2 regions of the Cupriavidus sp. GW822-FHT03E04 genome follow, and region 2 is predicted to be linked to the other one. Evidence: riboswitches for the same ligand, from Rfam matches in the RefSeq annotation. Region 2 holds a riboswitch; the other holds the start of a gene.
What was found. A riboswitch is a leader RNA that binds a small molecule or an ion and turns the genes downstream of it on or off. The one in region 2 is predicted to bind cobalamin.
Positions count from the first base shown of each region.

Region 1 (4,456 bases), on a different contig from region 2:
AGGAGAAAGAGGAAGGTCGGCACGCCCAGCAGCGCGGTGATCACGCCCACCGGCAACTGCGCGGGCGCAATCACCGTGCGCGCCACCAGGTCGGCGGCCATCAGCAACGTGCCGCCGAGCAACGCCGAGGCAGGCAACATCAGGCGTTGGTCGTTGCCCCAGGCAAGGCGCACCAGGTGCGGCACCACCAGCCCGACAAAGCCAATCGAGCCAGCCGAGGTAATGGCCACCGCGATCGCCAGCGAGGCCAGCACGAACACCGACAGGCGCACCGCGCCGACGCGCACGCCCAGCGCCTGCGCCACGGTCTCGCCCATCAGCATGGCATTGAGCGAGCGCGCCATCGGCATGGCCAGCAGCACGGCCAGCGCCAGCGCACCTAGCGCAAGGCCGTAGCTGGCGGTGCCGCCCAGGTCGCCGGTCAGCCAGAACAGCATGCCGCGCAAACGGGCCTCGGGCGCCACGCTCAGGATCAGGGTAATCAGCGCGCCCCAGCCGGCGGCCAGGATCACGCCGGTCAGCAGCAGGCGCGAGCCGGCCTCATGATGGCCGCCCTGCACCTGCGGATGCAGCAGGTCGCGCCGCGCCAGCGTGGCCACCAGCACCATCGAGAACAGCGCGCCGCCGGCCGCGCCGGCCTGCACCGTCCACAGTGGCCACATCATCAGCATGGCGGTGAGCGCACCGGTGGCCGCGCCGCCCGATACGCCGAGCACATAGGGCTCGGCCAGCGGATTGCGCAGCAGCACCTGCATCAACGCGCCGGTCAACGCCAGCAGGCCGCCGCACGCGAATGCCGCGGCCGCGCGCGGCAGCCGCAGCTCACGCACGATGGCCCCGGCGGTATCGTCGGCGCCGACGGACAGCGCGTGCCAGACCTGCGCGCCCGACAGCGGCACGCTGCCCACCGCCAGCGACAGCAGGAACACCGCCACGCCGGCGGCGGCAAGCATCAGCCAGACGGCTAGCGCGCGGCGCATGTCAGGCGGCCACCATCATTTCTGGCGCCAGCCCAGCGTGACAAAGCCGGCGCGTCCCTGCGTGTTGTAGGGATAGGCGAGCTGGTAGTTCTTGTCGAACAGGTTTTCCACACGGGCGGCCACGAACCATTGCTTGTCGATGTTATAGCGGGCATTGAGGTTGACGATACCGTATCCGCCCAGCGTGCGCGAGCCGCTATCCATGCGCGTCGAGGAAATGATCCACTCGCCGCCGAGGCGGAAGTCGCCAAACTGGCGGCCCACGTCGAAGGCGGCATGGCGGCGCGCGCGGCGCAGCAACTGCGTATTGCTCTGCTCATCCACCGGGTTCTGGAAGGTGATGCTGGCGCCCACGTCGGTGCCCATCAGCTTGGCGCGCCAGGAGGCTTCAATGCCTTGCACCTTGGCCTTGTTGACATTCTGCGCCAGGAACAAGCCATTGGGCTGCAGCGCCGCGGTGATCAGGTTGTCGTAGCGGGTCTCGAACGCGGTCACGCGCAGCAGGCCGGCGGCGTCCGTGTTGTACTGCGCGCCCAGCTCGACCGACTTGGCGCGCTCGGGCTTGATGCCCGGCTGGCCATAGCCCGGGTAGTACAGCTCGTTGAACGTCGGCGCGCGGAAGGCGTTGCTGGCGTTGGCGATCAGCTTGAACGCCTCGGTCACGTTATAGCCATAGCCGGCGAAATAGCTCGCCTGGCTGCCGAAATCCGAGTAGTGGTCGTTGCGCACATTGAGCTGCAGCTGGTGCTTGCCCAGCCGGCCATCGTAGCCCCCGAACACCGACGCAATATTGCGGCCCGGCGCGCCATACGTGTTCGAGCTGAATTCCTGCTGCGCATACTCCGTGCCGAACAGCAGCTTATGGGTCGGCGCCAGCGCATATTCGTTCTGCCAGGTGTACTGGCGATTGCGCGTGTTGAAGTTGCTGTTGAACAGTCCGTTCAAGGTGTTTTCGCTATTGTCCCCGCTCTGCGCGACCTTGAAATGCGTGGTCCAGTCCCGGGTGAGCTTGCCGTTGACAAAGGCGGATACAGTGTACAACTCGCTGTTCATCCACCAGACATCGGTCGGTTTGCCTGTCGTGGTGTCGTAGGAGAGCTTGCTCTTCGAGTAATAGGCTGTGACGCCGGCGTCCCAGTCGCTGGTGAAACGATGCTTCACCTGGCCCGATACGCTCTTGTTGTCATACGGGTTGTCGTTCGGGTTCGGGCCCATGCCCTTCTTTGCCTTGGCCGGATTGTCACCGTTCCATTGGGCCGCATTGATCGCCGAAAAACCGTCTGTCTTGACTGCCGACCCGGTGATATTGAACGAGGTATCGCCCACCTGCCCGCCGTAGCCCACCGTACCCTGGCGCGTATTGTTGCTGCCGTATTCAATCTGAGCGTTGGCTGCGGGAGCCTGGCCCGCACCGCTCTTGGTGAAGATCTGCACCACGCCGCCGATCGCATCCGAGCCGTAGAGCGCCGAGACATTGCCGCGCACGATCTCGATATGGTCGATCTGGTCGGGCAGGATATTCGAGAGCTGGGCCGTGCCGCTGCTGGCCGCCGAGATCCGCACGCCGTCGATCAGGATCAGCGTCTGGTTGGAGTTGGCCCCGCGCATGAACAGGCTGGTATTGGCACCCAGGCCGCCGTTGGCGGCAAACTCCACACCGGCCTGCGTGCGCAGCAACGAGCGCAGGTCGATGGCTTGCGAGTTGACGATGTCCTGCTGGGTCACCACGGTAGTATGCGGCAGCGCCTCGGTCAACGGCTGGACGGTGCGGGTGGCAGTGACCACCACCGGGTCGAGCTGCGCGTCGGGCGCGGGCTGCGCAGCGGATTGCCCGGCGGACTGGGCCATGGCGGCGCCTGGCGCGCTCATGGCGAGCCAGGCGGCGAGCGCGGCGGGCAGTTGCCGCGAGACGAAAACAGGTATGGTGTGGCGGCGCGCCGGCAATGCCGGACGGCTCGACGTGGGGGGCGAAAAGCGCATGATGCTGAGTGGGAGAGAGCTGCCTGGTCCGTTCCCCCGCGGACCGTCTGGCGACGAAGCGCGCCGCTGGCTTGCGCGGCAAAAAGCAGCGGAGGGCGGCGCACTCTCGTTCAGGCCGGTATCCGGGCTGACGACACCAGTCCGACCGCCTTCCCGAACCTTGCGGTTCAGTGGCTGAGTGGTCGGCCTTGCGATCTTGCGATCACGGTCGCTTACCGTTGCGGGGGCAGCACAGGTTGGCTCGGCCCTGCCCTGGCGGCGGTGGCTGGCTCCCTGTTTCCCGTTGAACTGCAACCCTGTAGTGAATAGGATTACGAGCACCTGGAACGTGCGCGAGTGTAGGCAGTTTCGAGGCAAGCGTCAATGCCGCGGCAAAACAAGGCGAAAGCGCCTGGAAACAGGCATAAAGCCGTCGCCACGGATGCCGTTAAACGACGATGCATGCAACTTCGGCGCGCAGGCCTGGTCACACACGTCTGCGTTCGCCGTCCGCACGATAGCGCTTGGGCTAAAATCCCAGAACCCGAGACCCTAGATATGACAGGCTCTATGCTCACCGAACTCGAACAACTCGCCGCCAAGATCGGGCGTGTGCTGCACCATGCCGATACCCTGGCGGCTGAGAACCAGCGGCTGCGCGAGGAGATCGAACGCCTGCAGGCCGACGCCAGCCAGCTGCGCGGCGACCGTGAAGCCATGGCCGCCGACCGCGAGCTGCTCAATATCAAGATCGAGGAAGCGCAGCTGCGCATCCAGTCGATCCTGGACAAGCTGCCCACCGCCAGCGACGCCCGCCAGCTCGACCTGCTGGGCGAAGGCGACGCGGCCGGCCGCGCCGAACAGAAGGCACCCGGAGAAAACGCATGAGCAATAAGCAAGTCGAAGTGAACATTGCCGGCCAGTCCTACCGGTTCGCCATTGCCGCCGACAACGAGGCCGCGCTGCTGGAGGCCGTGGCACTGGTAGACGGTCAGATGACGCGGCTCAAGGGCGGCGTATCCGCCAAGGGCGTGGAACGCGTTGCCGTGATGGCCGCGATCAGCATCGCCTCGGACCTGCTCTCGCTCAAGCGCAAGCAGCAAGAAGATGGCGCGATTCCCGTTGATGCAGTGCGTGCGCGCATTCGCGAGCTGAACGAACGCGCGGACGAAGCCCTGCGCCAGTACGCGCATGTGGGCACCAATTCGCCCGTGCCGCGCAACTGATGCCCTGCCCTGCGCCGGCTGTACCACACGGCACAGGCAGGCGGTGATACGCTCGCGATTTCGGCCCGATGTGCCCCACATGCCGCGCGCGTCAGCAAAATGTAACGACACGCAAAGACGGGCTTGGTATGGAAAGCCTCGCGGTGTATAGTGGAGCCAAGCCGCACCAAGCCACATAGTTGCGGCACCTTAGGTCGGGTTATCGCGCCTGACCGCCGTTTTCATCCCATCCAAGTTAGAAACGGCAAACGTCTGACAGCCATGCCAAAGCAGTATGCGTTTGGCAGTGCA
Region 1 is NZ_JBXANI010000033.1:80,025-84,480, reverse strand. Features, by position in the region: gene AC1RQC_RS34710 (FecCD family ABC transporter permease) at 1-980, opposite strand, end outside; gene AC1RQC_RS34705 (TonB-dependent receptor plug domain-containing protein) at 996-2,960, opposite strand; cobalamin riboswitch at 3,057-3,301, opposite strand; gene AC1RQC_RS34700 (hypothetical protein) at 3,510-3,827, shown strand; gene AC1RQC_RS34695 (cell division protein ZapA) at 3,824-4,165, shown strand.
Region 1: another riboswitch for cobalamin. It lies ahead of AC1RQC_RS34705 (TonB-dependent receptor plug domain-containing protein); the one in region 2 lies ahead of AC1RQC_RS36360 (TonB-dependent receptor).

Region 2 (4,456 bases):
CGCTTTCCGCCAAGTCGTCGTAGCGGGCGCGCAGCACGGTGCCGTTGGCATCCAAGCGCAACCCGCGCATGAGTTCCACGCTGACCGAGGCCTCCAGCCCGCGCGAGGATTGCTCGCCCACCTGCACCGACAACGCCGGGTTGCTGGCGTCGCGTGTCAGCAGGTTCTTCTTGACGATCTGGTAGGCGGCAAAGGTCCACTCGCCGCGCTGGTTCCAGAACGATTGCTTGACCCCGGCTTCGATCTGCCGCCCGGTGGCCAGCTTGAAATCTTTCTGTGCGTCCGAGGTGGAGATCAGTGCGCCAAGGGGATCGGTGGCGGTGGCGTACTGCGCATACACCGACAAGGCTGGCGTGAATGCGTAGACCGTGCCCGCACGCCACGTGATGTTGTTGAAGCTGCGGGTCCAGTCGTCGCCCGTGACCAGGTTGCCGCGTTCCAGCTGGGCATGGTCCAGCCGCACGCCGCCAATTACCGACCATTGCCGGGTCAGCTTGAGGCGGTCCTCGCCAAACAGCGCGGCTTGCGTGGTGTGGGTGCGAAAGCGCGGCGACGTGACAATGCCCGGCGGGCTGAAGAACTGGCCCGGGTCGAACTGGTAGGCATTGACCGTGGACGCGCCGCCATAGGGCGAGTTGTTGCTGTGAGTGAAGTTGATGCGGTTGACGTCGAACCCCACCATGGCGGTATTGGCCATGCCGAACAGCTGGCCATCGATCTTCAGGTCGGCGCGGTCGCCCACCTGTTCCTGGTCATGCAGGATCTCCAGATAGTCGGTGCGGCGCACCTGGCCCGTCGCGGGCAGGAAGGTATAGGACTCGGCGTCGCGCCAGTGGCGCTGGCTGGTGAGGTAATAGAACTGGTTGCGCACCATGACGCGCTCGTTGGGCTGCCACTGCGCCGCGAGCCGGGTCCAGCGGTCGCGGTAGGTGATGTCGGCATCGCCAACGTTGTAGTTCTTCTTGCGTAGCGAGGTGTCCAGGCTGCCGCCCGCCAGCGGCGTGCCCAGGTACTGCATCGGGTGCTGGTCGGCGTCGTCATAGGACAGCGTCAGGTTGAACTCAGGCGATACGTCCAGCCGCGCCGCGGCCGACACCGCCAGGCTGCGCGAGTCGCCCCGGTCCACCCAGCCGCCGGAGCGGCCGTAGCTGGCGTTGAAGCGGTAGGAGAGGGTCTCGTTGACCGCGCCGCCGCTGTCGAACGCCGCGCGCGCTGTTTTTTGCGTGCCGCCGGTGAGCTGCAGCTCGTTGGCGATCGGCGCGCGCATCGGCTTCTTGGGAATCACGTTGACCACGCCGCCGATCGCGCCCTCGCCAACCATGACCGAGGCCGCGCCGCGCAGCACTTCGATGCGGTCCACGGACGAGGTATCGAAGGGGAAGGTGACGGTGCCGGAGGCCACGTAGAGGCGCGTGCCATCGTACAGCTGCATCACCGAGCCTTGTCCTGCAAAGCCGCGTGCCGCGAGCGCCGTGCCGCCGTTGCCGGGCGCGCCATTGGAGGTGATGCCGGTGGCGCGGGTCACGGCCTCGCGCACCGACAAATCGCCGCGTTCGCGAATGGTGTCGCCGGACAGGACTTCCACGCTAGCGGGCGTTTCCAGCGGGGTCAGGCCAAGGCGGCTGCCGGTGCTGGTGGGCTCGGACAGCGCCAGCCCGGCCGGCTGCGAGGCGCTCCTGACTACCACTGGCGGTAGCACCGTGCTGTCGCCGCGCGACGGCTGCGATTGCGCCCGCTCTGAAGGTTGCGCATCGTCCGCCGCCCAGGCGGCATCGGCGCCCAGGCCGGCGAAGGCCCCCAGCGATAGCGCGAGCGCGCAATGATGCGCGAGCTGGCGCGGCGGCTTGGGCGTATGACGACGTTGGCGTGGCGTGACGGCCGCCGGCGAGGCGGTACAGGCAATGCAAGGGCGCGCGGACATGGACTTTCCATCATTGGCCGCGGGGGCGACCCCGCCCGGCGGCAATAAACGAACCAGCCGCGGACGAGCGCGCAGTGACGGCCGGGCGCGTGGCCAGCCGTCTCACGCCTGGCCGCCCGTCCGCAGCCCCGGTGATCGGTCGAAGGCCGGTATCCGGGCTTGCAGGGGGACGCCTGCCGCTGGGGCGCGTCCGGGGTGCCGCCTTCCCGCGCGATGATGCGCAGTGGCTGCCGCGGCCTGTTGGCGCGGCGTGACACCTTTGTACCTGCTGACCGTTGCGGGGGCAGCACAGGATTAGCCGCGGCATGGCCGGCGGCGCACCTGTTTCCCGTTTAACCCCCGCCGCGCGCTGCGCGCCGGAGGCACCTTCGAACCCTTGGCAGTCCACTAGCCAGGTAATTGCAAGTCAATTGCAATTACCGAGTGGAATGCGAGGCGCATTGTAGCCGTATTTGCGCCGCTTTCGGGGGCGGATGGCAGGTGTTTTTTTTGGCACCGTGCGGGTGCGCGAGCGTTTCGGCCTGGCACAACCTGTCGCCATTTTGGTGCTTCATGCGACATTTTCTGCGCTTCGTGGTCTTTCGTGCGGTCCTGTCGCGCCTTTCGCTAAAGAAGGCGAGCCCGGCTCCGATATTCGGAGGTGCCGCATGCCTCCTGCATGACCGGCCATTGCCCCGAGAAGCGAATGCCATGAATCGTCTGACCCTGCGAAAAAAGCTGTGGATTCCCCTTGTGCTGGCCTGGCTCGGCCTGCTGTTGCTGACCGTGATGCACGCCTTCCAGACCCGCCAGCTGCAAATGGCCGATCGCCGCGGCGAGCTGGCTAACATTGTCGACATGTCGCTCTCGCTGGTGCGCGACTATGCCGAGCAGGCGCGCCAGGGCAAGATGTCCGAGGCCGATGCCAAGGCCCAGGCCACGGCCCGCGTTGCCGCGCAGCGTTATGGCAAGGATGGCTACATCACCATCGTCGGCGCGGATTCCGTGCTGTTGATGCATCCCATCAACGCCAAGCTCAACGGCAAGAACATGAGCGACTTCAAGGACGCCAAGGGCAACGCCTTGTATGCCGATATCGCGGCCCGCGGCGCGTCGGCCGAAGGCGCTGGCCACCTGGACTACTGGTGGCCCAAGCCGGGCAGCGACCAGCCGAGCCCCAAGATCGGCTACGTGGCGCGCTTCAAGCCGTGGGGCTGGGACCTGGTCGCCGGCACGTATATGGATGACGTGCAAGCGCAGTTCCGCGCCTCGCTGTATCAATCGCTGGGGCTGCTGGTGCTGCTGGGCATCGTGATTTCCGCGGTGGCCACGCTGCTGATCCGCAGCATCCAGAGCTCGGTGGGCGGCGAGCCCGCTACCGCTGCGGCCCTTGCCTTGCGCATGGCCAGCGGCGACCTCACGGCGCGCGTCGAAACCCACCCGGACGACCGCTCCAGCCTGATGTACGCCATCGGCCATATGCGCGACCAGCTCGCCGGCACGGTGGCGGGCATCCAGCAATCGGCCGATTCCATCACCTCGGCGGCCCAGGAGATCGCCTCGGGCAATAGCGACCTGTCGAGCCGCACCGAGCAGCAGGCGGCCTCGCTGCAGCAGACCGCCGCCAGCATGGAGCAGATCACCGCGACGGTGCGCCAGAACGCCGACAACGCCAAGGAGGCCAGCCAGTATGTGGCTGACGCCTCGCAGATCGCGAAGCAGGGCGGCAGCGTGGTCAGCCAGGTGGTGGACAAGATGCGCGGCATCACCGCCAGCTCGCGCAAGATCAACGACATCATCGGCGTGATCGACGGCATCGCTTTCCAGACCAATATCCTGGCGCTCAACGCCGCGGTGGAAGCCGCGCGCGCCGGCGAGCAAGGACGCGGGTTTGCGGTGGTGGCTGGGGAGGTGCGCAACCTGGCGCAGCGCAGCGCGGGCGCGGCCAAGGAAATCAAGACGCTGATCGTGGAGTCGGTGGGCCAGGTCGACAGCGGCTCGGCACTGGTGGAGCAGGCCGGGCAGACCATGGCCGAGATCGTCAACGCGGTCGGCCGCGTGACGTCGATCATGGATGGCATCGCCTCGGCCACCGCGGAGCAGCGCACCGGCATCGAGGAGGTCAATCGCGCGGTCGCGCAGATGGACCAGATGACGCAGCAGAACGCGGCGCTGGTGGAGCAGGCGAGCGCGGCCGCCACGTCGCTGGAAGACCAGGCCGGCGCGCTGCACCATGCCGTGTCGGCCTTCCGCCTGTCGGCCGCCTGAGCACTGAGCGCTGACCGGGCGCTCAGCGTGCCTGGCCCTACAGCAGCGATTTGCCCTGCGCGAGGATCTTGTCGCAGACCTGCTTGGTGACCTGGTCCTTGAGGCCGCCGCCGCTCAGGTCGAACTGCTTGCCATCGCTGCTGCTCAGGATGCCCTTGGCGCCGCTGGTGTAGCCGGCGTCGGATGTGGGAGAGTCGCCGCCGACCTTGCCCAGCAGCTTGTCTTTGACCGAGGCGGCGCCGCTGGCGCCGCCAAGGTAGTTGTTCTTCACGCAGTACTCCAGGATCC
Region 2 is NZ_JBXANI010000038.1:32,446-36,901, forward strand. Features, by position in the region: gene AC1RQC_RS36360 (TonB-dependent receptor) at 1-1,921, opposite strand, end outside; cobalamin riboswitch at 2,049-2,306, opposite strand; gene AC1RQC_RS36365 (methyl-accepting chemotaxis protein) at 2,612-4,168, shown strand; gene AC1RQC_RS36370 (YjjA family protein) at 4,206-4,456, opposite strand, start outside.